DNA from 4 places in the Lentilitoribacter sp. JB5-8 genome. Region 1 is predicted to be linked to each of the others. Evidence: predicted binding sites of a transcription regulator. Region 1 holds the regulator's gene; each other region holds the start of a gene.
What was found. The regulator PhoB, encoded in region 1, activates phosphate uptake and scavenging genes when phosphate is short. The targets are predictions, from matches to a motif close to TGTCATNNANCTGTCAT.
Positions count from the first base shown of each region.

Region 2: the regulator PhoB is predicted to act here: its motif matches at 3,142-3,158, upstream of phnC (phosphonate ABC transporter ATP-binding protein).
Region 3: the regulator PhoB is predicted to act here: its motif matches at 2,875-2,891, upstream of ACZ1GZ_RS08180 (RNA degradosome polyphosphate kinase).
Region 4: the regulator PhoB is predicted to act here: its motif matches at 2,373-2,389, upstream of ACZ1GZ_RS18465 (UDP-2,3-diacylglucosamine diphosphatase).

Region 1 is NZ_CM146332.1:3,292,477-3,297,949, forward strand. It holds gene ACZ1GZ_RS16055 (UxaA family hydrolase) at 1-1,072, shown strand, start outside; gene ACZ1GZ_RS16060 (NAD(P)-dependent oxidoreductase) at 1,082-2,011, shown strand; gene phoB (phosphate regulon transcriptional regulator PhoB) at 2,030-2,728, opposite strand; gene phoU (phosphate signaling complex protein PhoU) at 2,758-3,477, opposite strand; gene pstB (phosphate ABC transporter ATP-binding protein PstB) at 3,489-4,277, opposite strand; gene pstA (phosphate ABC transporter permease PstA) at 4,330-5,473, opposite strand, start outside.
Region 2 is NZ_CM146332.1:1,967,479-1,972,951, reverse strand. It holds gene phnE (phosphonate ABC transporter, permease protein PhnE) at 1-350, opposite strand, end outside; gene phnE (phosphonate ABC transporter, permease protein PhnE) at 347-1,213, opposite strand; gene phnD (phosphonate ABC transporter substrate-binding protein) at 1,289-2,200, opposite strand; gene phnC (phosphonate ABC transporter ATP-binding protein) at 2,260-3,072, opposite strand; gene ACZ1GZ_RS09415 (ABC transporter permease) at 3,445-4,299, opposite strand; gene ACZ1GZ_RS09410 (ABC transporter permease) at 4,301-5,164, opposite strand; gene ACZ1GZ_RS09405 (ABC transporter ATP-binding protein) at 5,166-5,473, opposite strand, start outside.
Region 3 is NZ_CM146332.1:1,707,669-1,713,141, forward strand. It holds gene ACZ1GZ_RS08165 (diguanylate cyclase) at 1-787, shown strand, start outside; gene ACZ1GZ_RS08170 (AI-2E family transporter) at 948-2,096, shown strand; gene hdaA (DnaA regulatory inactivator HdaA) at 2,103-2,807, shown strand; gene ACZ1GZ_RS08180 (RNA degradosome polyphosphate kinase) at 2,959-5,169, shown strand; gene ppx (exopolyphosphatase) at 5,180-5,473, shown strand, end outside.
Region 4 is NZ_CM146332.1:3,812,509-3,817,981, forward strand. It holds gene ACZ1GZ_RS18450 (YdcF family protein) at 1-562, opposite strand, end outside; gene ACZ1GZ_RS18455 (hypothetical protein) at 655-1,614, opposite strand; gene ACZ1GZ_RS18460 (hypothetical protein) at 1,731-2,231, opposite strand; gene ACZ1GZ_RS18465 (UDP-2,3-diacylglucosamine diphosphatase) at 2,434-3,249, shown strand; gene ACZ1GZ_RS18470 (BtaA family protein) at 3,292-4,521, shown strand; gene ACZ1GZ_RS18475 (class I SAM-dependent methyltransferase) at 4,526-5,206, shown strand; gene ACZ1GZ_RS18480 (dimethyl sulfoxide reductase anchor subunit family protein) at 5,242-5,473, opposite strand, start outside.

The DNA.
Region 1 (5,473 bases):
GCTTAAAGACTATCCCAATGTCGATGGTGTTGTGGCCTTTGTGCATGGCACTGGCTGCGGCATGGCCGACAGCGGGGATGGCATGGATGCATTGCAACGCGTTATGTGGGGTTATGCTCGGCATCCAAACCATGCTGGCGTTTTAATGCTAGGCTTGGGATGTGAAATGAACCAAATTGACTGGCTGCTCGAAGCCTATGATCTTAAACAAGGTCCGCTTTTTCATACCATGAACATTCAAGACGTTGCAGGTTTGCGCATAACCGTGGAAAAAGGCATTGAACGCATCAAACAAATGCTGCCCGAAGCCAACAAATTTACCCGTGAACCCTGCCCTGCATCTGAATTAAAAGTTGGGTTACAATGCGGGGGGTCAGATGCTTGGTCAGGTATCACCGCCAACCCCGCGTTAGGATATGCATCGGATTTAATTGCTGCACAAAAAGGCACGGCATTGCTTGCGGAAACTCCCGAAATTTATGGCGCTGAACACTTACTTCTCCAACGCGTGCGCGACAAAAAAACCGGCGACAAACTTCTTGGTTTAATCCGCTGGTGGGAAGATTACACTGTGCGCAACAAAGGTTCGATGGATAACAATCCTTCACCGGGGAATAAAAAAGGTGGCTTAACAACAATCTTAGAAAAGTCGCTTGGTGCATCAGCAAAGGGTGGAACATCGCCGCTCAATGCAGTTTATAAATATGGGGAAGAAATCCGAAGCGAGGGCTTTGCATTTATGGATTCACCTGGATACGATCCGGCTTCAGTGACCGGGCAAATTGCCAGCGGATGCAACATAATTGTTTTCACAACGGGACGTGGATCTGCATTTGGTTCAAAACCTGCACCAACTATTAAAGTTGCCAGCAATTCAATCATGTATAGCCGCATGAGCGAAGATATGGATATCAATGCCGGCGACATGCTTGAGGGCGTGACACTGGAAGAAAAAGGTCGTGAAATGTACAAGCTCATTTTGCGCGTGGCATCTGGTGAAAAATCAAAATCCGAAGCTCAAGGGCTCGGCGACCATGAATTTGTACCATGGCAAATAGGCGCGGTGATGTAGCCTCCCAAAATCTCTTTCAACAATACGAATACTGAATTAGGACATTTAAAAATGACACAGCAAAAAATTGGATTTATCGGTCTGGGTTTGATGGGTGCGGCAATGGTCGACCGCCTGCTCGACAAAGGTTATGACTTAATAGTGATGGGCAACAAATCGCGCCCGCGCATCGACAAGGCAATCTCCCGCGGAGCGGTTGAGGCGACTTCAGCAAAAGATTTAGCTGAAAAATCTGACATTATCATGTTGTGCATGGATACGTCGCAATCTGTGGAATCGCGTATGTTCGGCGATGATGGCGTACTTGCAGGGCTCAAAGAAGGTTCTGTTGTCATCGATTTTGGCACATCATTACCAAGCTCAACAAAAATGCTTGGTGAAAAAGTAGCAGAAAAAGGTGGTCAATATTTAGATGGTCCGCTTGGACGCACGCCGTCACATGCGCTTGAAGGCAAGCTCAACATCATGACGTCAGGTGATGAAGCTGCATTTAACAGCATTAAGTCTGTGCTTGAAGATCTTGGTGAAAATGTCTTCTTCCTTGGTGAACTTGCAACAGGTCATACTATTAAACTGATCAATAATTTCTTTGCGATGACAACAGCATCTGCAATGTCGGAAGCATTTGTTATGGCTGATAAAGCAGGTGTTGATAGACAAAAAGTCTATGACGTTATGTCAGCAGGCCCTGTGCATTCCATGATGATGGATTTTGTTAAAGCCTTTGCAATTGACGGCAACCCAGAAAATCTAGCTTTTGCCATCAAAAACGCATCCAAAGATGTCGGATATTACGGGCAAATGGCAGATGATTTAGGCGTTGAAAGCATTATGTCGAAATCAGCTCGCACGGCGCTCACGTCAGCAATTGACGAAGGAATGGGCGACAATCTGGTACCAGAAATGGTCAACTTCTTTGAGAAGAAATTTAACTCTTAAAACGTTCAGGCTATTCGCTTAATCATCATCAAGCGAGTAGCCAAACCCACGAATTGTGCGAACTGGATCTGTTTTTCCAGTTTGCTTAAGCGCTTTGCGCAAACGCCCCACATGCACATCAACAGTTCTTAGATCGATATCGCTGTTCATACCCCAAACGCGATCAAGCAATTGTTCACGGCTCCAAACGCGGCCTGGCTTTTCAAGTAAGAACACCAACAAACGAAATTCTGTCGGCCCAAGCTTAATCGTATCTTCGCCATAGGTAACGCGATGACGTTCAAGATCAACATGCAACTCGCCATAAGATAGCGATTGTTTTGCTGTGCTAGGGCGTGCTCTGCGCAATGTTGCACGCACTCGGGCCATCAATTCTGTTACCGAATATGGCTTAACGATATAATCATCAGCGCCGGTATCAAGACCACGCACGCGATCGGTTTCTTCACCACGCGCAGTTAGCATAATCACCGGTATTTCCGATGTTTCTTTCTTGCGCTTGAGCTGGCGACAGACTTCTATGCCAGACAAGTTAGGCAGCATCCAATCGAGTAAAATGATGTCGGGGATGACTTCCTCAGCGCATAAAAGCCCTTCTTCACCATCAATTGCTCTGGAAACGCTAAAACCTTCTTTTTCAAGGTTATAAGCGAGCAATTCCATTTGCGGCGGTTCATCTTCTACGACTAAAACTCTTGCGGCTGAAAAGTCTGACATAAGGAATTCCCTTTTTGTCTAATTAGGCTTTATTCGTCCAAATCAACGGTGATGGATGATGTTAGATCGCTCTTGGCGCGATCATCATCAGGCAAAGCACCGCTAACCATATAATGCACTTGCTCTGCAATATTCGTTGTATGATCACCCATACGCTCAAAGTTTTTCGCAATGAACAACAGGTGCATACACGATGTGATATTGCGCGGATTTTCCATCATATAAGTCAGTAATTCACGGAAAAGCGTATTGTGAATAAGATCCACATCTTCATCTTTGTGACGCCAATGATCGGCCATCTCTTTGTCGCGCGCGACATATGAATCCACAACACCGCGGATCATGTCCTGCACGATTTCACTCATACGGGAGATCGTTTCATTTGATGATCCCAAAGGGGTAAGTTCTGTAACAACAGACGCACGCTTTGCAACATTTTTAGCGTAGTCACCAATGCGTTCAAGATTGCTCACCATTTTTAGTGCAACCACGACGGCACGCAGATCCTGCGCCATTGGTTGGCGTTGAACTAGAATACGGATCGCCATATCACCAATTTCTGTTTCAAGCTGATCCACGCGCTTATCGGACGCACGAATGCTTTCAACAAGCTCCAAATCTTGTTTGAGCAAGCATGTTACGCAATCATTGACCTGCGCTTCAACAAGCCCGGCCATTTCTAGAACGAGCGTTTCAACAGTCTTAAGATCATTATCAAAAGACGTTACAATATGGGCATCTTTGTTCATTTTGCTCTCCACTAACCAATACGGCCAGTAATGTAATTTTCTGTGCGATCATCTTGCGGATTGGTGAAGATTTGATCCGTGTCACCATGCTCAACCAAATTGCCCAAATGGAAAAATGCGGTCTTTTGAGAGACACGTGCAGCCTGCTGCATTGAGTGTGTTACGATGATGATCGTAAAGCGCTCGCGTAACTCATCAATTAGCTCTTCCACGACAGCCGTAGCAATTGGATCAAGCGCAGAGCATGGCTCATCCATCAAGATAACTTTTGGTTCAATCGCAATGGCACGCGCAATACACAAACGTTGCTGCTGCCCACCAGATAAACCAGTGCCTTGTTCATGAAGACGATCTTTAACTTCTTCCCAGAGGCCAGCACGTTTTAAGCTATGCTCAACAACGTAATCCATTTCATCTTTCGATGTCACAGTTTTATGGATACGCGGGCCATAAGCCACATTATCATAAATTGATTTCGGGAACGGATTAGGTTTTTGGAAAACCATACCGACATGCGCACGAAGCGCCACAACATCAACATCTTTAGAATAGATGTCTTGGTTTTCAATAATCACCTGACCTTCAACACGGGCAATATCAACAAGATCATTCATCCGGTTAATACAACGCAAGAAGGTTGATTTACCGCAACCCGATGGACCGATTAGGGATGTGACCTGGTGTTTTTGAAAGTCAATATCGATCCCAAACAGAGCTTGTTTTTCGCCATAATAAACTTCAACACCTTTGGCCTGAATAATCGGACCATTTTCATCCAGTGTTTTTTCAAACTCGCTCATTTTTTGTTCACTCTCAACAGAATTATTCAACATATCGACCGACCCTTTCCGCTTAGAATCTACGTTCGAATTTGCGACGAAGGACCACCGCCAATAAATTCATCAATACAAGAAAAAGCAAGAGCACTATAATTGCCGCTGATGTTTTTTCCAAGAAACCACGTTGTGGTGCGTCTGCCCAAAGGAAAATCTGAACCGGAAGCGCTGTTGCAGAATCCAGGAACCCTTTTGGAACGTCAGCAATAAAGGCGACCATACCAATCATCAAAAGTGGCGCAGTTTCACCCAAAGCGCGCGCCATACCAACAATCGCGCCGGTTAACATGCCAGGAAGCGCAAGTGGGGCCACATGGTGAAATGTTGTTTGAATGCGGCTTGCACCTATCCCCAACGCTGCTTCGCGAATGGAAGGAGGCACCGCTCTTAAAGATGCGCGAGACGCAATGATAATTGTCGGCAATGTCATAAGAGCTAAAACCATGCCGCCAACCAGTGGAGACGATCTTGGAAAGCCAAAGAAGTTTAGGAAAATCGCCAAGCCCAACAAACCAAATACAATAGATGGCACCGCAGCAAGATTATTGATGTTCACTTCAACAAACTCACTCCAACGATTTTTCTTTGCAAACTCTTCAAGATAAATCGCAGCACCCACACCCATTGGGAATGAAATGACAAAACAGATGACCAAGGTTAGTGCCGATCCGACTAGAGAACTTAAGATACCAGCAAGTTCAGGTTCGCGACTATCACCATTGGTGAAAAAGCGCTTGTTGAATTGGCGTTTGGTTTGTCCGCTTTCAGTCAGCGCATCAACCCAACTAACCTCTGCGTCACTAAATTTACGCTGACTTTCTTCAAGGCCGGTATCAACGCCGCCTTTTAGATAAATATCCGCGTCATCTGATGCAAGCAACCAAACATCCACAACTTGACCAACAGCCTCTGGGTTATCTCTTACATATTGTTTAAGTTCCAGAGCAGCATCCGGGCTCAATAAGCCATAAAGCTTGCGGCGATCTTTGCGGCTTTTCACATCAGGAAAACTCGCTTTGAGAGCATCGCGTACAATTGTTCGGTAAGAAGCACCATCAACATCGCTGGGATCAACATTATCGGGGCCTAGATCGACGGTTAGCTGGATAACGCTTTCACGCAATGCGCCAGATCCTGTCCAGGCAATTGAACCAACCATG
Region 2 (5,473 bases), 1.3 Mb from region 1:
GGTGCCAATGTAACAGTGGCATTATCACCTTCAATATTGACCCAGTTTGGCGTTTCACCTTGCGGATAGCGACCCTTTTTCTCGCCTTCAATAGCAATTGTGAAATCACCTGCCCCGCGATTAGATTTCGTCACATGGGTCTTGTAAGAATAAGTATCGGATAACAAAGTAGATGCTTTATCGAGCCTTGCACGCTCTGTAATTCCTGCAAAGTCGAACGAAATCGCGATATAAACAAAGTAAAGCAGAATGAGTGATGGCACACCAAATGCGACCAGCTTCATACGCAAAAAGTTTTTATCAACCAGTGTTCGGAGCTTGGTTTTGTTATTGGCTACAATCGTGCTCATCGGCTTTCTCCGATCAATTTATTTCTTGCATAACCGGATAGTTGATCCACAAGGACAATTGTTAGGAACAACAGGATGAAGATCACAGCTGCTTCATCATACTTGCCTTTACCCCAACTCATGGCGTTTTTCAGCTCATAACCAATACCACCAGAACCAACGAAACCAAGGATCGCAGACGCTCTGATATTGATCTCAAAACGCAAAAGCGCATAGCTTAAATAGTTTGGAATAACTTGTGGCAGTATACCAAGCCACATGCGCTGAAACCATGTTGCGCCAACAGATTCTAATCCTTCGACAGATTTAATATCGGCATTCTCATTCACTTCTGAAAATAGTTTCCCAAGCGCACCAATTGTGTGCAACGCGATGGCAATCATCGCCGGAACTGGGCCACCGCCCATGATAAAGATTAAAACCAGCGCGATGACAATCTCAGGCACGGCGCGCAGCACATCCAATACTCGACGAAATGCTGGGATTAAACGCGGCCATTTTGCAAGACCGCGCGTTGCGAGCAGCGAGATAAACACACCTGCGATGGCGCCAATTAATGTGGCAGCACCAGCGATGTTAATGGTCTCAAGCAAGCTCGGTAGGAAATTTATAAAATGAGCTGGAAATTGTGCGAGTTTCTGACTGGCATCATCCCACATTTCAGCTGGAAAATCGAAGATGTTTGGCAAGCCATTCCAAAACCCACCTGCGTTTCTGTCATTTGCGGTCATAAACCCGCTGACAAACAACGCGATGAATACCAACAAGAATATGGCATTATACAAATGCTTGCGCTGAACTTGGGCGAGATATCTTTCGCGCAGATCCGGCGCCGCAGAATTTTCTATGGCTTGTGTCGACATTTTCATTCTTTAAGTGTGAGAGCTTAGAAAAAGACCACCCCAAATGCGGGGTGGTCTCAATAGGTTAGAAATCGATTAGTTAGATTTCAATTTACGAGCTTCGATGATCACTTCGTAAGCCTCATGCGTGATTGGCATAAAGCCTTTAGTTTCACCAGAAGCAACACCGTATGCGCAATCAGGATCTAGTGATTTCAAAGAAGCCACAAGACCAGTCATTTTAACTTTAACGTCAGCTGGAAGCGCTTTGCGAAGAACGATTGGGCCTTCTGGGATTGTTTTTGACTGCCAGATTTTGACCATGTCGTTCATGTCAACAAGACCAGCGTCCACAGCTTTACGAAGAGCACCTGAATTGTAGCCATCTTCCCATTCGCCAAGACCATCAGCCCAAGTTACGCCACCTTCGATTTCGCCATTTGCAACAGCAACGATTGTTTGCTCGTGACCACCTGTGAACTTAACTTCACCGAAGTAATCGCCAGATTCCATAGTTGCATTGATTTGCTGTGGAATTTCGATTGAAGGGATCAAGTAACCAGATGTTGAGTTTGGATCACCAAAACCAAATGTTTTACCTTTAAGATCTTCAAGTGAATTTACACCTGAATCTTTACGTGCAAAACCAACTGAGTAGTAACCAAAGCCACCATCAACGTTTACTTTTACAAGTACAGGCTCAACAGCTTCTGGGTCAGACAAATATGTTTTTGCGTAACCAGATGCACCAAGCCATGCCATGTCGATTGTACCGCCTAGAAGACCCTGGATAACACCAGCGTAATCAGCAGGTGCAAACAATTTTGTTTCTACACCAAGTAGGTCAGTCGTTTTGTCAGCAAGACACTGGTAAGAATTCATACGGTCCTGAGCGTTTTCACCACCCAAGATACCAATACGGAATTCTGAGATTTTCTCCATGCTATCAGCAGCTGCAGCACCTGTCATCAATGTTGTAGCCAAAAGGGCTAATGCTAGTTTTTTCATGTTTCCATTTCTCCATTTGGACATAAAAAAGCCCCGGTGTTTGCGGGGCTGGTATTTTATCATGCAAGCTCACCGAGCTCGTGATTTGTTTGGGCAAGGCTTTCAACGCTGGTTGAAGTTGCCGATTCTGAAAAGCTCTCATCTGCACCATAAATTTCGCGCGCTGCATCGATTGTGAGCTCCGCGCCAGTGCCATCAAATACGATATTGCCATCACGCATACCGATCACGCGGTCACAATATTTACGCGCTGTATCAAGTGTATGAAGGTTACAGATCACCAAGCGACCATCTTCTTCATGAATGCGGCGAAGACTATCCATCACAATCTGCGCATTCATTGGATCAAGCGAGGCAATTGGCTCATCCGCTAAAATAATTTGCGGATCTTGCATCATCGCGCGTGCAATTGCGACACGTTGCTGCTGCCCGCCTGATAGCGCCTCAGCGCGCTTCATAGCATGCTCTTGGATGCCAAGGCGCTCTAAAAGATCGATCGCAGTATAAACATCTTCCTTTGGGAAGAGATTGAACATTGTTGCCAGCGTGTTGCGTTTGTTTAATGTGCCATGCAAGACGTTTGAAACAACATCAAGGCGCGGCACGAGATTGAATTGCTGGAAGATCATAGCGCAATCAGATTGCCATTTACGTTTGTCAGCACCCTCAAGTTTAGTGACATCGCGACCATTAAAAACAATCGAACCATCGGTTGGATCCGCGAGACGATTTAACATCCGCAAGACGGTTGATTTGCCTGCACCCGAACGACCAACGATACCGATGAATTGATCTTTTTCGACTGTAAACTTAATTTTATTGACTGCAGTTGCAGTACCAAATTTTTTTGTTAGATCACGAATTTCGAGCAGCATTAAAATAGCCTCCGTCTCAGCTGGCTCAAACCTAGGGGGCTCAGTTTTCAGTTTGATGACGGAAATAATAAAGTTTTATGACAATGAAATTCGATCGTTTCTGATGATGGAAATTTTAACGTTTTGGGAGTGGGGAATAGGGAGAAATTGATTCAGAAAAATCATTTAACTAATTGATTTATATATCTTTATCTAAATTACCATCATCATCTCAACAAATTTAAAATTCATCGATTAGAAATTTGAAAGAGCGATTGTGGAAAACTTGCTGAGGGCTGCGTTATCATTAATTCTGAACAATTTGTTTCAATAATCGTCATCGAAGTGTCATAAAACTTGTGAACTTCAACACGCAGGATCGAATAGCTTTTAGTCAGATTTTTTCTGCAAAAGTAACGACATTAATCCGAGCACGGCAGACGCGACCATTAACAACAATGAAACCGCATTGAGTACAGGTGTCGAACCGAGCTTTAAACGATCAAACATTGTAATTGTTAGCGGCGCATCTGAACCAACCAGCATCAAAGTGGTGTTGAAGTTTTCAAAACTCATCAAGACAGCAACCACCCCTGCCCCAATCATCGCCGGATATAAAAATGGCAATGTGATTGATCGAATTGCGCCGAGCTTTGTAGCTCCTAAATTGAGCGCAGCTTCTTCCAAGCTTAGGTCAAACTTCTGCAACCTTGCAGAAATTACGAGTGTGGCAAACGTCGTAATGAATGAGAATTGACCCAGGATCACCAGAATAAGTCCCGGTCTTAAATTATCAAACCAAAGGCCGGTGGCGTTTTCTAAAAAGTTGGCGATATTGGAAGTGAACACCAAGATGCTGATACCCAAAATGATGCCTGGGATAATCAACGGCAACAACATGACGATGTAGAGAAATGATTTTCCGCGGAACTCATATCGCGTGAATAAGAATGCATTACAGGTGCCAACAAATACAGATAGGACAGCAACCCAGAAAGCAACAAATGCTGACGTACCGATTGAACGAATGATAGATCGTTCGTTAAACACGCCGATGGATGGCGATTCAGTGCCGAAGAACCACTTTAATGTAAACCCGTCCCAAGGTAGTGATGGGAATTGGCTATCATTAAAGGCGAAAACGCAGACCACCGCTAATGGTAGCGCCAAATAGATGAAAAAGAGGATCACATAGGCGCGATAGGACCATGTGAAGAACGGGCTTTGTTTGATACCTGTAATCATCTCAGCGCCCCATCGTTTCAGTGAGCGATTGTCGAGATAGTTTTAATCCAACAAACACAATGAGTGACGACAATCCAAGCAACAAGAACCCAAAGGCAGAACCAAGTTCCCAGTTAAATCGCGTGATAAACTGACTATAGATGAGCCCCGTGAACCACAGACTATCTTTGCCACCCAGCAAAATTGGCGTGAGGTAATTACCAAGAGATAACATGAAGACCACAATACAGCCTGAGACGATGCCTGGCATTGCATGAGGAATAATGATCTCGCGCAGGATGGTATATCCGTTACCGCCTAAATCATAACCTGCCTCAATCAAGCTATCATCAAGGCTATCCAGCGTGGTGACCAGCGGAACAACCATGAACAACATGGAGGTATAAACAAGACCCGTCATGATCGCGGCATCATTGTATAAAAACTCAATAGGACCGTCGACGAGCCCGATATATTGGATAAAGCTAGAGACAACGCCTGTTTCGCGCAGCAAGATCATCCAGCCAAAAGTGCGCACCAGTTCGCTGACCCAAAATGGAATGAGGCACATTAAAAACAAAGTGGTTTTCGTGCGCCCTTTGGTGAGCTTGGCGATGTAATAAGCAATTGGAAATCCGATCAGCAGCGTTAAAAACGTTGCAGCAATGGACATATAAGCTGTACGAGCAAATGTGTTCCAATAAAGTGGTTCATTGAAAAACACAGCATAATTGCCAAGACCGGTTTCATATTGACGAACACCAACTTTTTCGCTGATCGAGACGAAAAACATGCCGACATGTGGCAAAACAATTAGCGTCATCAACCACAATATGAGTGGTGAAAGTAAAAGATAAAAACCAAGTTTTGACTTATCAGATGTCATCTTAGCCCACTTTATCCGATGCATAGCATCTCGTTTGGCCAGCTTCCCATCCGAAATAAACCGTATCGCCTTTTACAAGATCACGGAACTCACCGGTTTGCGGCATGGTGATGTTGATCTGCGCGCCGTTTGAATTATCGCGCAACAATAGCTGGCTATTGGCACCGTTAAACAAAATGCTTTCAATCTCACCGGAATGACTATTATCCATGCCTTTTAAATCGGCTTGTTTTCGCGAAATTTTAATAGCTTCGGGGCGCACAAACACCTGCGCGCTGTCACCATTATTTAACCCACCAACAGCATCAA
Region 3 (5,473 bases), 1.6 Mb from region 1:
TGATGCAAAGAGCGATGTTGATGCACTGGTCTTTAATCAAATGCTGTCCTTGCTTGCAGCTGCAGGATTGTTGGTCGTTGAGTTTTTCGTTATTTTCCTGCCGTCTCAACATTCGGTGCTTCGAGCTATTAGACGATTAGAGCGTCATAGGAAATCCTTGCGAAGCGCAAGAAGTGCATTGGCTGCAAAGAACAATGAGCTAAATGAATCCTATGATAAAATGGAGCGAGCTGCGCTGCATGATGCATTAACAGGCTTGGCCAATCGGCGATATCTGGAAAAAGAACTTGATGAACGTTTAAAACGTTATGCCAGCGGCAATGGCACAATGGCAGTGCTGCATATTGATCTCGATAATTTTAAACTGGTCAATGATACGCTCGGTCATGCTGCGGGTGATTTTGTGCTTGAACAGTCTGCCAGAATTTTTACCGAAAACGCGCGTTCTTCCGACTTTATTTCACGGGTTGGCGGTGACGAATTCGTTATTGTTTCAGACAATCGGATTAGTAAAGAATCTGCGGAAAACATCGCAAAGCGTATTCTGGAAGCCTTTGAAGCTCCTTTGGAGTTTAACGATGAAGAACTTATGGTGGGTGTAAGTATTGGTATTGATGTTTTCTCACCGAAGGAAAAAGTCGGTGAAAACTGTGTCAGCCAAATTCTAACCAATGCTGATGTTGCGTTGTATTTGGCGAAGGAAAATGGCCGAAATCGTTATGAAGTGTTCACCAATGAGCACTATCACAAATTTATCGAACAGGCTTCGCGTATTAAACGTCACTAGAGCTTTACAATTCATATCAATTGCCAATTTAGCCAACTTAATAATCTTTAGAGCTTATTATTTATCTCACGATTGCGCGAAATAATGCCTTTCAACTTCGTTGGTATTTCACTATATCTCTGACAAAACGTCCACTTAGCGCCAATTGGGGAGGCTCGAAATGAGCACGCATATTTCTGCGAAGACCATCCGTCGTCAGGCAATTTTTTGGAGTATCACGCTCGCATTATTTGCGTTGTTCCTCATTATTTTCAGCTCAATTTTGTTACCATTTGTTGTTGCTATGGCCCTCGCATATTTCCTTGATCCTGTGGCTGATCGCCTTGAAAGTTGGGGCTTATCACGGCTTTGGGCAACCGTGGTGATATTGTTCATTTTTATTTTGATCTTCATATTGGCATTGATGATCATTGTCCCGGTTCTTGTCTCGCAAGCGGCTGATTTCATAGAGCGACTGCCCAATTATGTAACGCAATTGCAAGAACTCCTAACCGCTGAAAGTACCATTCTTCCCGATTGGATGAACGCACAGATTGCTGCCATTAAAGAGGGATTTTCAGGCGCATTGGCAGAAGGCGCGGGTTTTTTAAGTAAGCTTTTTCAACAGATTTGGAATTCAGGTAAAGCGCTAGTCGATATTGCATCTTTATTTGTTATCACACCCGTTGTTGCATTTTATCTTCTGCTTGATTGGGATGATATGGTGGCAAAAGTTGATAGCTGGATCCCGCGTGATCACGTAGAAACTGTTCGTGATCTTACCAAAAAAATTGATTATGCGATTGCAGGTTTTGTTCGCGGTCAAGGTTCACTTTGCGTGATCTTGGGCGTTTTTTACGCAATTGGGCTGTCCCTTGTAGGGCTTAATTTTGGTCTTCTTATCGGCATCTTTGCTGGTCTCATTAGTTTTATTCCTTATGTGGGCTCGCTTGTTGGACTGGTGTTATCTGTCGGTGTTGCAGTTGTTCAATTCTGGCCGGAATACGGAATGATCGTGCTTGTTGTCGTTATTTTTGCCGCTGGTCAATTTCTTGAAGGTAATATCTTGCAGCCAAAACTTGTCGGTTCACGCATTGGCCTGCATCCGGTTTGGTTGATGTTCGCACTACTGGCATTTGCTGCAATATTTGGGTTTGTCGGCATGCTAATTGCTGTTCCCGCAGCCGCAGCCGTTGCAGTTCTTGTGCGTTTTGCCATTGAACGATATCTCGATAGTGATCTTTATATTGGACATAGTGAAGATGCGCCGGGTGAAGATGCACCGAGTGAAGATGCACTGGATGGCCAGCACGAGAGCAAAAAAGGTTGAGCCTTCGTGAGTGCTAAAGATAATAAACAACCTAGCCAGATCCCGCTAAGCTTTGATGTCACTCCGTCCAAAGGACGTGATGATTTGATTGTTTCGCAGTCTGTTGAGGGTGCAATTCAAATTATCGATCAATGGCCGAACTGGCCATCGCATTTGGTTGTGCTTGCTGGCCCCACAGGTTCGGGAAAGTCACATATTGCGCATATCTGGCGGCAGAAATCCGAAGCTTTTGAGGTCAACTTAGCGCAAGGGGCAGACAATTTGGTTGAAGCGGTGAAGACAACACCGATCCTAATCGAAAATATTGATCAGTTATTGACCAATGCGCAAGCAGACGAAACAAAGCTGTTCCACATGCTCAATGCGGCAAAGGAGGCAGGTTCATTTGTTCTCATGACAGCGCGTTCTTGGCCTGCATCTTGGAAGGTTGGTCTGCCTGATTTAGCCTCGCGTATAAAAGCTGCGACCATTGTTGAAATTAGCGAGCCGGATGAGCAGCTTCTCACTCAAGTTATCTTTAAACTTTTTGCTGATCGACAAGTAGAAATTGACGAAAAAACTGTCAATTATCTGGTCATGCGCATGGAGCGCTCACTTGCTGTTGCAAGCGATATTGTTGAAGCCATGGATGAGTTGGCACTATCGAAAAAAACGCCGGTTGGTCGTTCGATCGCAGCAGAAGTTTTATCGAATTTTGAAAATAGTAACTAAAAACACAATCACATGCGAAGTTGCTGAGAAAATGTGTTAGATTATGGTACACATTTACGCACCAGCTTGTCACATAAGTGTCATGCGCGACGGTTAACCAATAACCTGTCTCGCGCTGGTGCGATCGCTGCGATAGGTTTATGATTGTCTCATGAGTAAAAAACACAAGCTAAAACACAGTAATACCAACGAAAATACCATCGAAATTGAGCCAATAGACAACGAATGGTTTGATGATCCATCACGTTTTGTAAATCGTGAATTTTCATGGTTGCAATTCAACCACCGTGTTTTGGAAGAATCGAATAATCCTGCACATAGATTGTTGGAAAGATTACGTTTTTTATCCATTTCAGCGGCTAACCTTGACGAATTCTTCATGGTCCGCGTTGCTGGACTTGAAGGGCAGGTACGTGAGGGTATTCATGTGCCATCTCCCGATGGTTTAACAGCGCAAGAGCAATTGGATAAAGTGTTTTCCGTAACGTGTGAATTGCAAAATAGCCAGCATGCATCTTTGACTGAACTACGCGGTTTGCTTGAAGAAGAAGGCATTTCAATTATTCGGCCAAATAAACTGAGCCAAGAAGATCATGATTGGCTTGAGCAAGAATTCTTAGAAACAATCTTTCCAGTTCTCACACCGCTCGCAATTGATCCCGCGCACCCGTTTCCGTTTATTCCAAATTTAGGGTTTTCGATGTGTTTGCGTCTCATACGCAAAACTGATCAAGAGCAATTGATTGCGCTGTTGCGTATTCCAACGGCGATTAAACGCTTTATTTTACTACCAAGCCCTGATGGGAAAACACGTTTCATCACAATTGAAGATGTCATCAGCCAGTTCATCACACGCCTGTTTCCTGGTTATGATGTTCATGGTTCAGGAACTTTTCGCATCATTCGCGATAGTGATATCGAGATCGAAGAGGAAGCGGAAGACTTGGTGCGTTACTTTGAAAGCGCACTGAAGCGTCGCCGCAGAGGATCAGTGATCCGTGTCGAATTTGATGACGAAATCCCTGAATACTTGCGCGAGTTTGTCATCCACGAACTCGATGTACCCGAAGATCGAGTTGCGATTTTGGGCGGGCTGTTAGCATTAAATACAATTTCAGAGCTCACTAAGCTAAACCGCAATGATTTGTTGTTCCCAGATTACAATGCCCGCTTTCCGGAGCGTGTGCGTGAACATGGTGGCGATTGCTTTGCTGCCATTCACGAAAAAGATCTCATCATTCACCACCCCTATGAAAGTTTTGATGTGGTTGTGCAGTTCCTGCGCCAGGCGGCCGTTGATCCCGATGTGTTAGCGATTAAACAAACACTCTATCGCACATCAAACAACAGCCCCATCGTGCGTGCGCTTATGGATGCAACCGAACTTGGTAAATCCGTAACAGCGCTTGTTGAGTTAAAAGCGCGATTTGATGAGGAAGCTAATATTCGCTGGGCGCGAGATTTAGAGCGTGCAGGTGTGCAGGTTGTCTTTGGATTCGTCGAGCTTAAAACGCATGCCAAAATGTCACTAGTTGTGCGCCGTGAAGAAGGCAAGCTGGTATCATACTGCCACCTTGGTACTGGGAATTATCATTCAGTAACGGCGAAAATTTATACAGACCTATCTTATTTTACCTGCGATCCAAAAATTGCTGCGGATGTGGGACAGGTGTTTAACTACATCACAGGTTATGGCGAACCAGAAGGCGTAACCACACTTGCGGTCAGCCCGCGTACCATGCGTCCAACTATTTTACGCCATATAGATCAGGAAATTGAAAATGCCCATGCGGGAAAACCTGCTGCTATTTGGGCAAAAATGAACTCACTTGTCGATCCAGATATTATCGATGCGTTTTATCGTGCCAGCCAACAAGGGGTTGAAATCGACCTTGTGGTGCGCGGAATATGTTGCTTGCGTCCTCAAATTCCTGGGTTGTCTGACCGTATTCGTGTGAAGTCTATAGTGGGGCGTTTTTTGGAGCACAGCCGCATAATCTGTTTTGCAAATGGCAAGGAAATGCCTTCTAGCGATTCGATAATCTATTTCGGATCGGCAGACTTCATGCCGCGCAATTTGGACCGCCGAGTAGAAACTTTTGTCTCAATTACCAATGAAACTGTGCATGAGCAGGTGCTTTCGCAGATCATGTTGGCAAATTTGATTGACAACCAGCAAAGTTATGAAATTCTCTCCGATGGGACATCTAAGCGAATGAAAGTTCGTAAAGGTGAGGAGCCATTTAACGCGCAGGAGTATTTTATGACCAATCCGAGTTTGTCGGGTCGTGGGGAGGCGCTGGGGTCGAGCGCACCAAAGCGTATTGCCGGGCTGCTAGCCGAGCGCAATAACAAGGCTTGATGACAATTAAATGACCGTTGTTGAAAGTGATGCTCAAGGCAGACTGCAGGGCATAAATCCTGTTGCTGTCATTGATATTGGTTCAAACTCTGTGCGCTTGGTGGTCTATGAAGGTCTCATGCGCTCACCAACTGTATTGTTCAATGAAAAAGCGCTTTGCGGGCTGGGACGTGGCCTAGCTAAGTCAGGACAAATGGATCCTGAAGGTGTTGAACGCGCTATTAAGGTTCTACACCGGTACCGCAAGCTTGCAACGCAGGCCGGGGCGAAAGATGTGTATGTGCTGGCAACAGCCGCGGCACGC
Region 4 (5,473 bases), 520 kb from region 1:
GCTTTGCATAAGCACGCGTGCGCCAATGCGTACCGACCAATTCGTGTACGACTTTTTCCAAGTCCATATCACCAACAGGCTGGGAAACAATTGTATGATGAGGCGCTGTCACCACGGCTTTGATATCGGGCCATTGTTTTTCAACAGTTGCACGACAACGTCTTTGCATTTGTGGCTTAGTGACAAACACCACGGTCTTTGCTTTGGGGAACATTGCTTTGACATTCGTGATGTTTTCACCCGTGTTTGTGGCTTTATCCTCAAGAACGATATCGTCTTCAGGCACCCCATGGCCCATGGCAACATCGGCGAAGGTTTCCGCTTCTGTTTTATCAAAATGATCTTTTGTCCAATTGCCGAAAGCACCGGTGAACACAATCTTATCTGAGATCGCATTTTGATAAAGTTCGGCACAACGTTCGGCCACCCGCGTATCGTAACTTCCAAGACCAACAATTAAATCAAAGGTCGGAATATCACGCGGTATGTTTTCATCCAAGCAATGATATCGCCAAATGGAGAGCGCTGCGTCTAATACTTTGGGTTCAGGCAAATTTTGCAAAATTATCTCCTACAAACTTCACATCTGATTATCGCATCAGTTTCAAGATGAAGAAAATCAATTCAGTTTACATAAAGATATAATCTTGGAGCTTAATTGTAGCGGATTTTTGTTCCCAACACGTCAACTTTTTGTTCATTTTGTGCCGAGTTATCATCCGAACCCAAACCAACCATTTGCAAGATACCATCGAAGAATCCGGCTTCATCTTCTTGTTGAGCTTCTTCCATCTCAACTTTATCACCTGGATAAATGTTGGCGTTTTCTTCCATGACTTCGCCTTCAGGTGCCATTTCTTCGTCATCTGAACCACCCAGACCAACAAGCGCTAGAACATCATCGATCATTCCTGGTTCCGCATTTTTCTCCGCTTCAGCATCCAATGCTGCCTGCGCAGCCTCTTCCGCCGCCAGAGCTTCCGCTTCAAGGCGTTCTTTCTCAGCTAATTCCTCTTCAGACATTTCTTCTTCAGGAACGTAACAACCTGCAGGCTCGATAATCTCTTCACTGAGCGTCATTATTTCTTCAGGAGACAATTCATAACGGTCACCAATAAACTTCCCGCCATAGGCCTTGTCCGTGTTGACATAACGCACTTCCCACTGCTTTTTAGTCGCTTGTGTCAATAATGGGTCCGGCGCAAATACCACCTGCGCACCAATATTACTACCGCGAAAATCTGGACGGCTCGTTGGTCCATCGGCATCAAGCAATGAGACAGTCACAAGCTGACTATCGGGATATTCGCCAATCAAGAATTTCGTATAGTTAAGAACCATAAGAACACGCTCTTTGGTCGGCATCGCGTTAGCCCGAATATAAGATGTGACACGATTTTCTTTCATGAGTTCAAACTGGACTTCATGCACCAGATCACATGCCAAACCAGTAATGTTCTTGTCCATAAAGCCAGGTTTCACAAAAACCACAGCAGCAGCACCAGATGTTGCTGTAAGTGCAAAACCGCTTAAAATAATAATCAAAAACTTTTTGGTGAAGATGCCTTTTTTAACCGGCAACCCCTCATCATCATCGATCTCAGTGTCAATCATTCCTGTGCCAACAGGAATATCGCCTGATACATCAATCTCTAATGGTTCTTCTGCGACAGCATCTGTCTTTTTCTTCCGCTTTAAAAACCCAAAGAGCTTTTTCTTTTGCTTTGGTTCTAAGGGCTGATCATCAGCCGCATCCTTTGCGACAACCTGCTCGTCGGAGGAGGCCTTCGCTTTTTCTTTCGCTTTAGAAAACCAAAAAGTGCACGCCTTTTCTCGGAAGCTGCCTCTTCTTCGACCTCTTCAATTGCCGCAGCAATTTGCGGCTCTTCAACCTTTTTCTTTGGCCTACCGGGTTTGCGCTTAGGAGCATTTTCACCCTTTGCAGTCTTTGCAGATGTATTTCTTGCAGTCGTTTTTTTAGCGGCTACGGGTTCTTTCTTTGCCGTTGTTTTACGCGCAGGCTTTGATGACTTCTTCTTTGCTGGCTCTTTTTCAGCTTTAACAGCGTCTTGATCGGCTACCTGGGCTTCATCAGCCGCTTGAACCTTGCCACCTTCTTGATTTTTCGTGTTATTTTTCTTTTTACGTCGCAAAAAGCTGAACAACCCCTTTTTAGGGGCTTGCTCTAAATCGCCATCTTTGGGCGTCGTTTTCGACGGTTTCTTGGCCATAATACGCTAGCACACAATACAAAATACAAAACACTACTGGCTCATAAGATACGACAAGGACCTTTCCGTTCTATTAACCCTATTTCTAAACTTTATGGGGAAGTGCCCCATTCTTAGAACGCATATTGAGCCGGTGCATCATGTCATCAGCTTGTCATCTCAATAGGATTAAAGGGGTGCAAATTCTCTGGAGCTAAGAAACTTGTCACAGAATTTTCACCACCGCGCATTGTTTTTGTCCGATATTCATTTGGGCACAAAAGGCTGTCAGGCAGAAATGCTTCTCAGCTTTTTAAAAGTACATGATGCGGAATATATCTATCTTATCGGAGATATATTTGACGGGTGGCGCTTGAGAAAAGGTTGGTATTGGCCGCAAACCCATAATGATGTTGTCCAAAAAATTCTGCGAAAAGCACGAAAAGGCAGCAAGATTATCTATATCCCGGGTAACCACGATGAAGTGATGCGAAATTACTTCGGCACGCATTTTGGTGGAATTGAAGTTAAAGAAACAGACATATTTGAAAGTTCAACGGGCAAGAAATTCCTCATCATTCATGGCGACCAGTTTGACGTTGTTATCAAAAACGCCAAATGGCTCGCCCATATTGGGGACTGGGCTTATGAAACAGTGCTTAGCCTAAGCACCCTATTAAATAAGTTTCGTAGGTTATGGGGCGGGCAATATTGGTCTTTGTCCCGCTGGGCAAAATATAAAGTCAAAAGTGCGGTTAACTTTATCGGCGATTATGAAGACATCCTCTCACACGAAGCTAAAAAACATGGTGCGGATGGCATCATCTGCGGCCACATCCATCATCCAACAATCAAACAAGTCGATGACGTCTTTTACTTAAATACCGGCGACTGGGTGGAAAGCTGCACGGCAATCGTTGAGGATTTTAACGGGAAATTTGAGCTCATTTATTGGGCGGAAACAGGCGCTTTGCCCGACCAGGTTAGCAAAGACAGTCATCAACAAATCAAACTAAGTCAAAGGGATCTGAGCCATTAGAAGCTTAAATGGCTTGAACTCATACGGAAAGGTTTTGCAATCATGGAACAGGTAGGCGGTTATCGACAGCAGGTCATTCAATCCGTATCGCGCCATTCATTTATGTCCAAAACAGGACTATTAGAACGTTTGTTTGCGCATAATTTCACCAAACTCGTCTACCCCCAAATATGGGAAGACCCTGAAGTGGACATGAGAGCGCTTAATATTCAGCCAGATGATAATTTGGTTTGTATTGCGTCCGGTGGCTGCAACGTGCTGTCCTATATGACGAGGGAACCTGCCAATATTACGGCATTGGATTTATCTCCTGCACATATCGCTTTGAATAAACTGAAATTGGTTGGCATCCGGCATTCTCCGAATTATAGAACGTTTTTCGATTTTTTTGGTGTGGGCGATGATGCGTCAAACATCAATTTTTACGAGGTTTATTACAAACCTCATTTGGATGCACAGACTATCAAATATTGGGAATCGCGCCACGGTCTAATCCAGCGTAAGATTGATATGTTCACCAATGGGTTTTATCAAAATGGTGTTTTAGGACGTTTCATCAAAGCTGTTCATATTTTCGCAAAATTAAACGGCGTTGATCTGCGTGAGTTCATCGATTGTAGAAACCTTGACGAGCAAAAAAGGTACTACAAGCAACATGTGGAACCATTGTTTGACGGAAAAGTCATCAAATTTTTGACGAACCGGAAGCTAAGCCTTTTTGGTCTTGGCATTCCGCCCCAGCAATATGAAGAATTAGCCAGTGCTGCAAATGGTGACATGCTTGCAGTTTTAAAAGAACGCACCCGAGCATTAATGTGTGATTTTCCGCTGACTGAAAATTACTTCGCGTGGCAGGCATTTAACCGTGGATATAAAGACGACAGCACCGGGCCATTACCGCCCTACCTTCGGTTCGAGAATTTACGTACGCTTAGATCCGCAAAAACAAATGTCGAGTACCAAAACAAAACCTTCACAGAATATCTGAAGTCTCAAAAAGATAAATCCAAAAACGCCTATGTGTTGCTGGATGCGCAGGACTGGATGACAGATGATCAGCTTGAAGAACTTTGGCAAGAAATAAACAGAACGGCAGCTCCTGGTGCACGCGTTATCTTTAGAACAGCTAGTATCCCATCAATATTGGAAGGTCGTGTCACAGATAAGACTATGTCCTACTGGCATTATCACGCGGATCAATCGAAAGAACTCACCAAACAAGATCGATCGGCCATTTATGGTGGTTTCCATCTTTACGAACGTAAAGGCTGATCACATGACGGAAAGTGCAATATCTCATAAGCTGCAGATGGACAGTATTTACGCATTTCAGCGGCATATATATGATGTGAGCCGAAAACATTATCTGCTGGGTCGAGACCGATTGATAAATGATCTTGCACCTCCACATGATGGACGCGTGTTGGAGCTAGGTTGCGGAACCGGACGAAATCTTGTCATCGCAGCGAACAACCATAAAAGCGCAACTTTTTATGGACTGGACATTTCCAATGAAATGCTAAAATCCGCACAAAAACTCATCAACAAGCATCGCCTTACAAATCGCATTTCCATCCATCAAGGTGATGCAACCAGTTTTGCTCCGGTAGAACTTTTTGGCGTTGAAAAGTTTGATCGGATTTACATATCCTACAGCCTATCAATGATCCCTGATTGGCAAGGTACATTGGAACAAGCATTTCTACATCTGTCGGACAAGGGCTCAATTCACATCGTAGACTTTGGCCAACAAACTGAACTGCCTAAAATATTCAAATCAATATTGACCAAATGGCTAAAGCTATTTCACGTCACTCCCCGCGCAGACTTGTTTGATTATGTCAGTGCGTTGGCCAAAACTCACAACCGAAATCTTGAATTCAAGCAACTCTACAAAGACTACACCCATTACTGCGTAATTGGACCACAGCGCCTCCAACAACTCTCTATTAGCTAGACACAAAAAAGGCGACCTAAGCCGCCAATTTCATATTAGTAGTATAGCGAAACCGCATGTTTGGCTTCCGCGAAGAACAACCAGCGTTCAGCGAACAGTCCAGCCAACATGGATAAGAATGCTAAGAACATAAAGACGCCATATACTCCGGTCAAAAATGCCAAAGCAGCAAAAATAAACGGAACAATCAAACCAAGACCAACCGAAATAGAACGCAATTTTTTAGCATGTTTACGACCAATCTGGTGCATCATCTCTTTGGTGAGA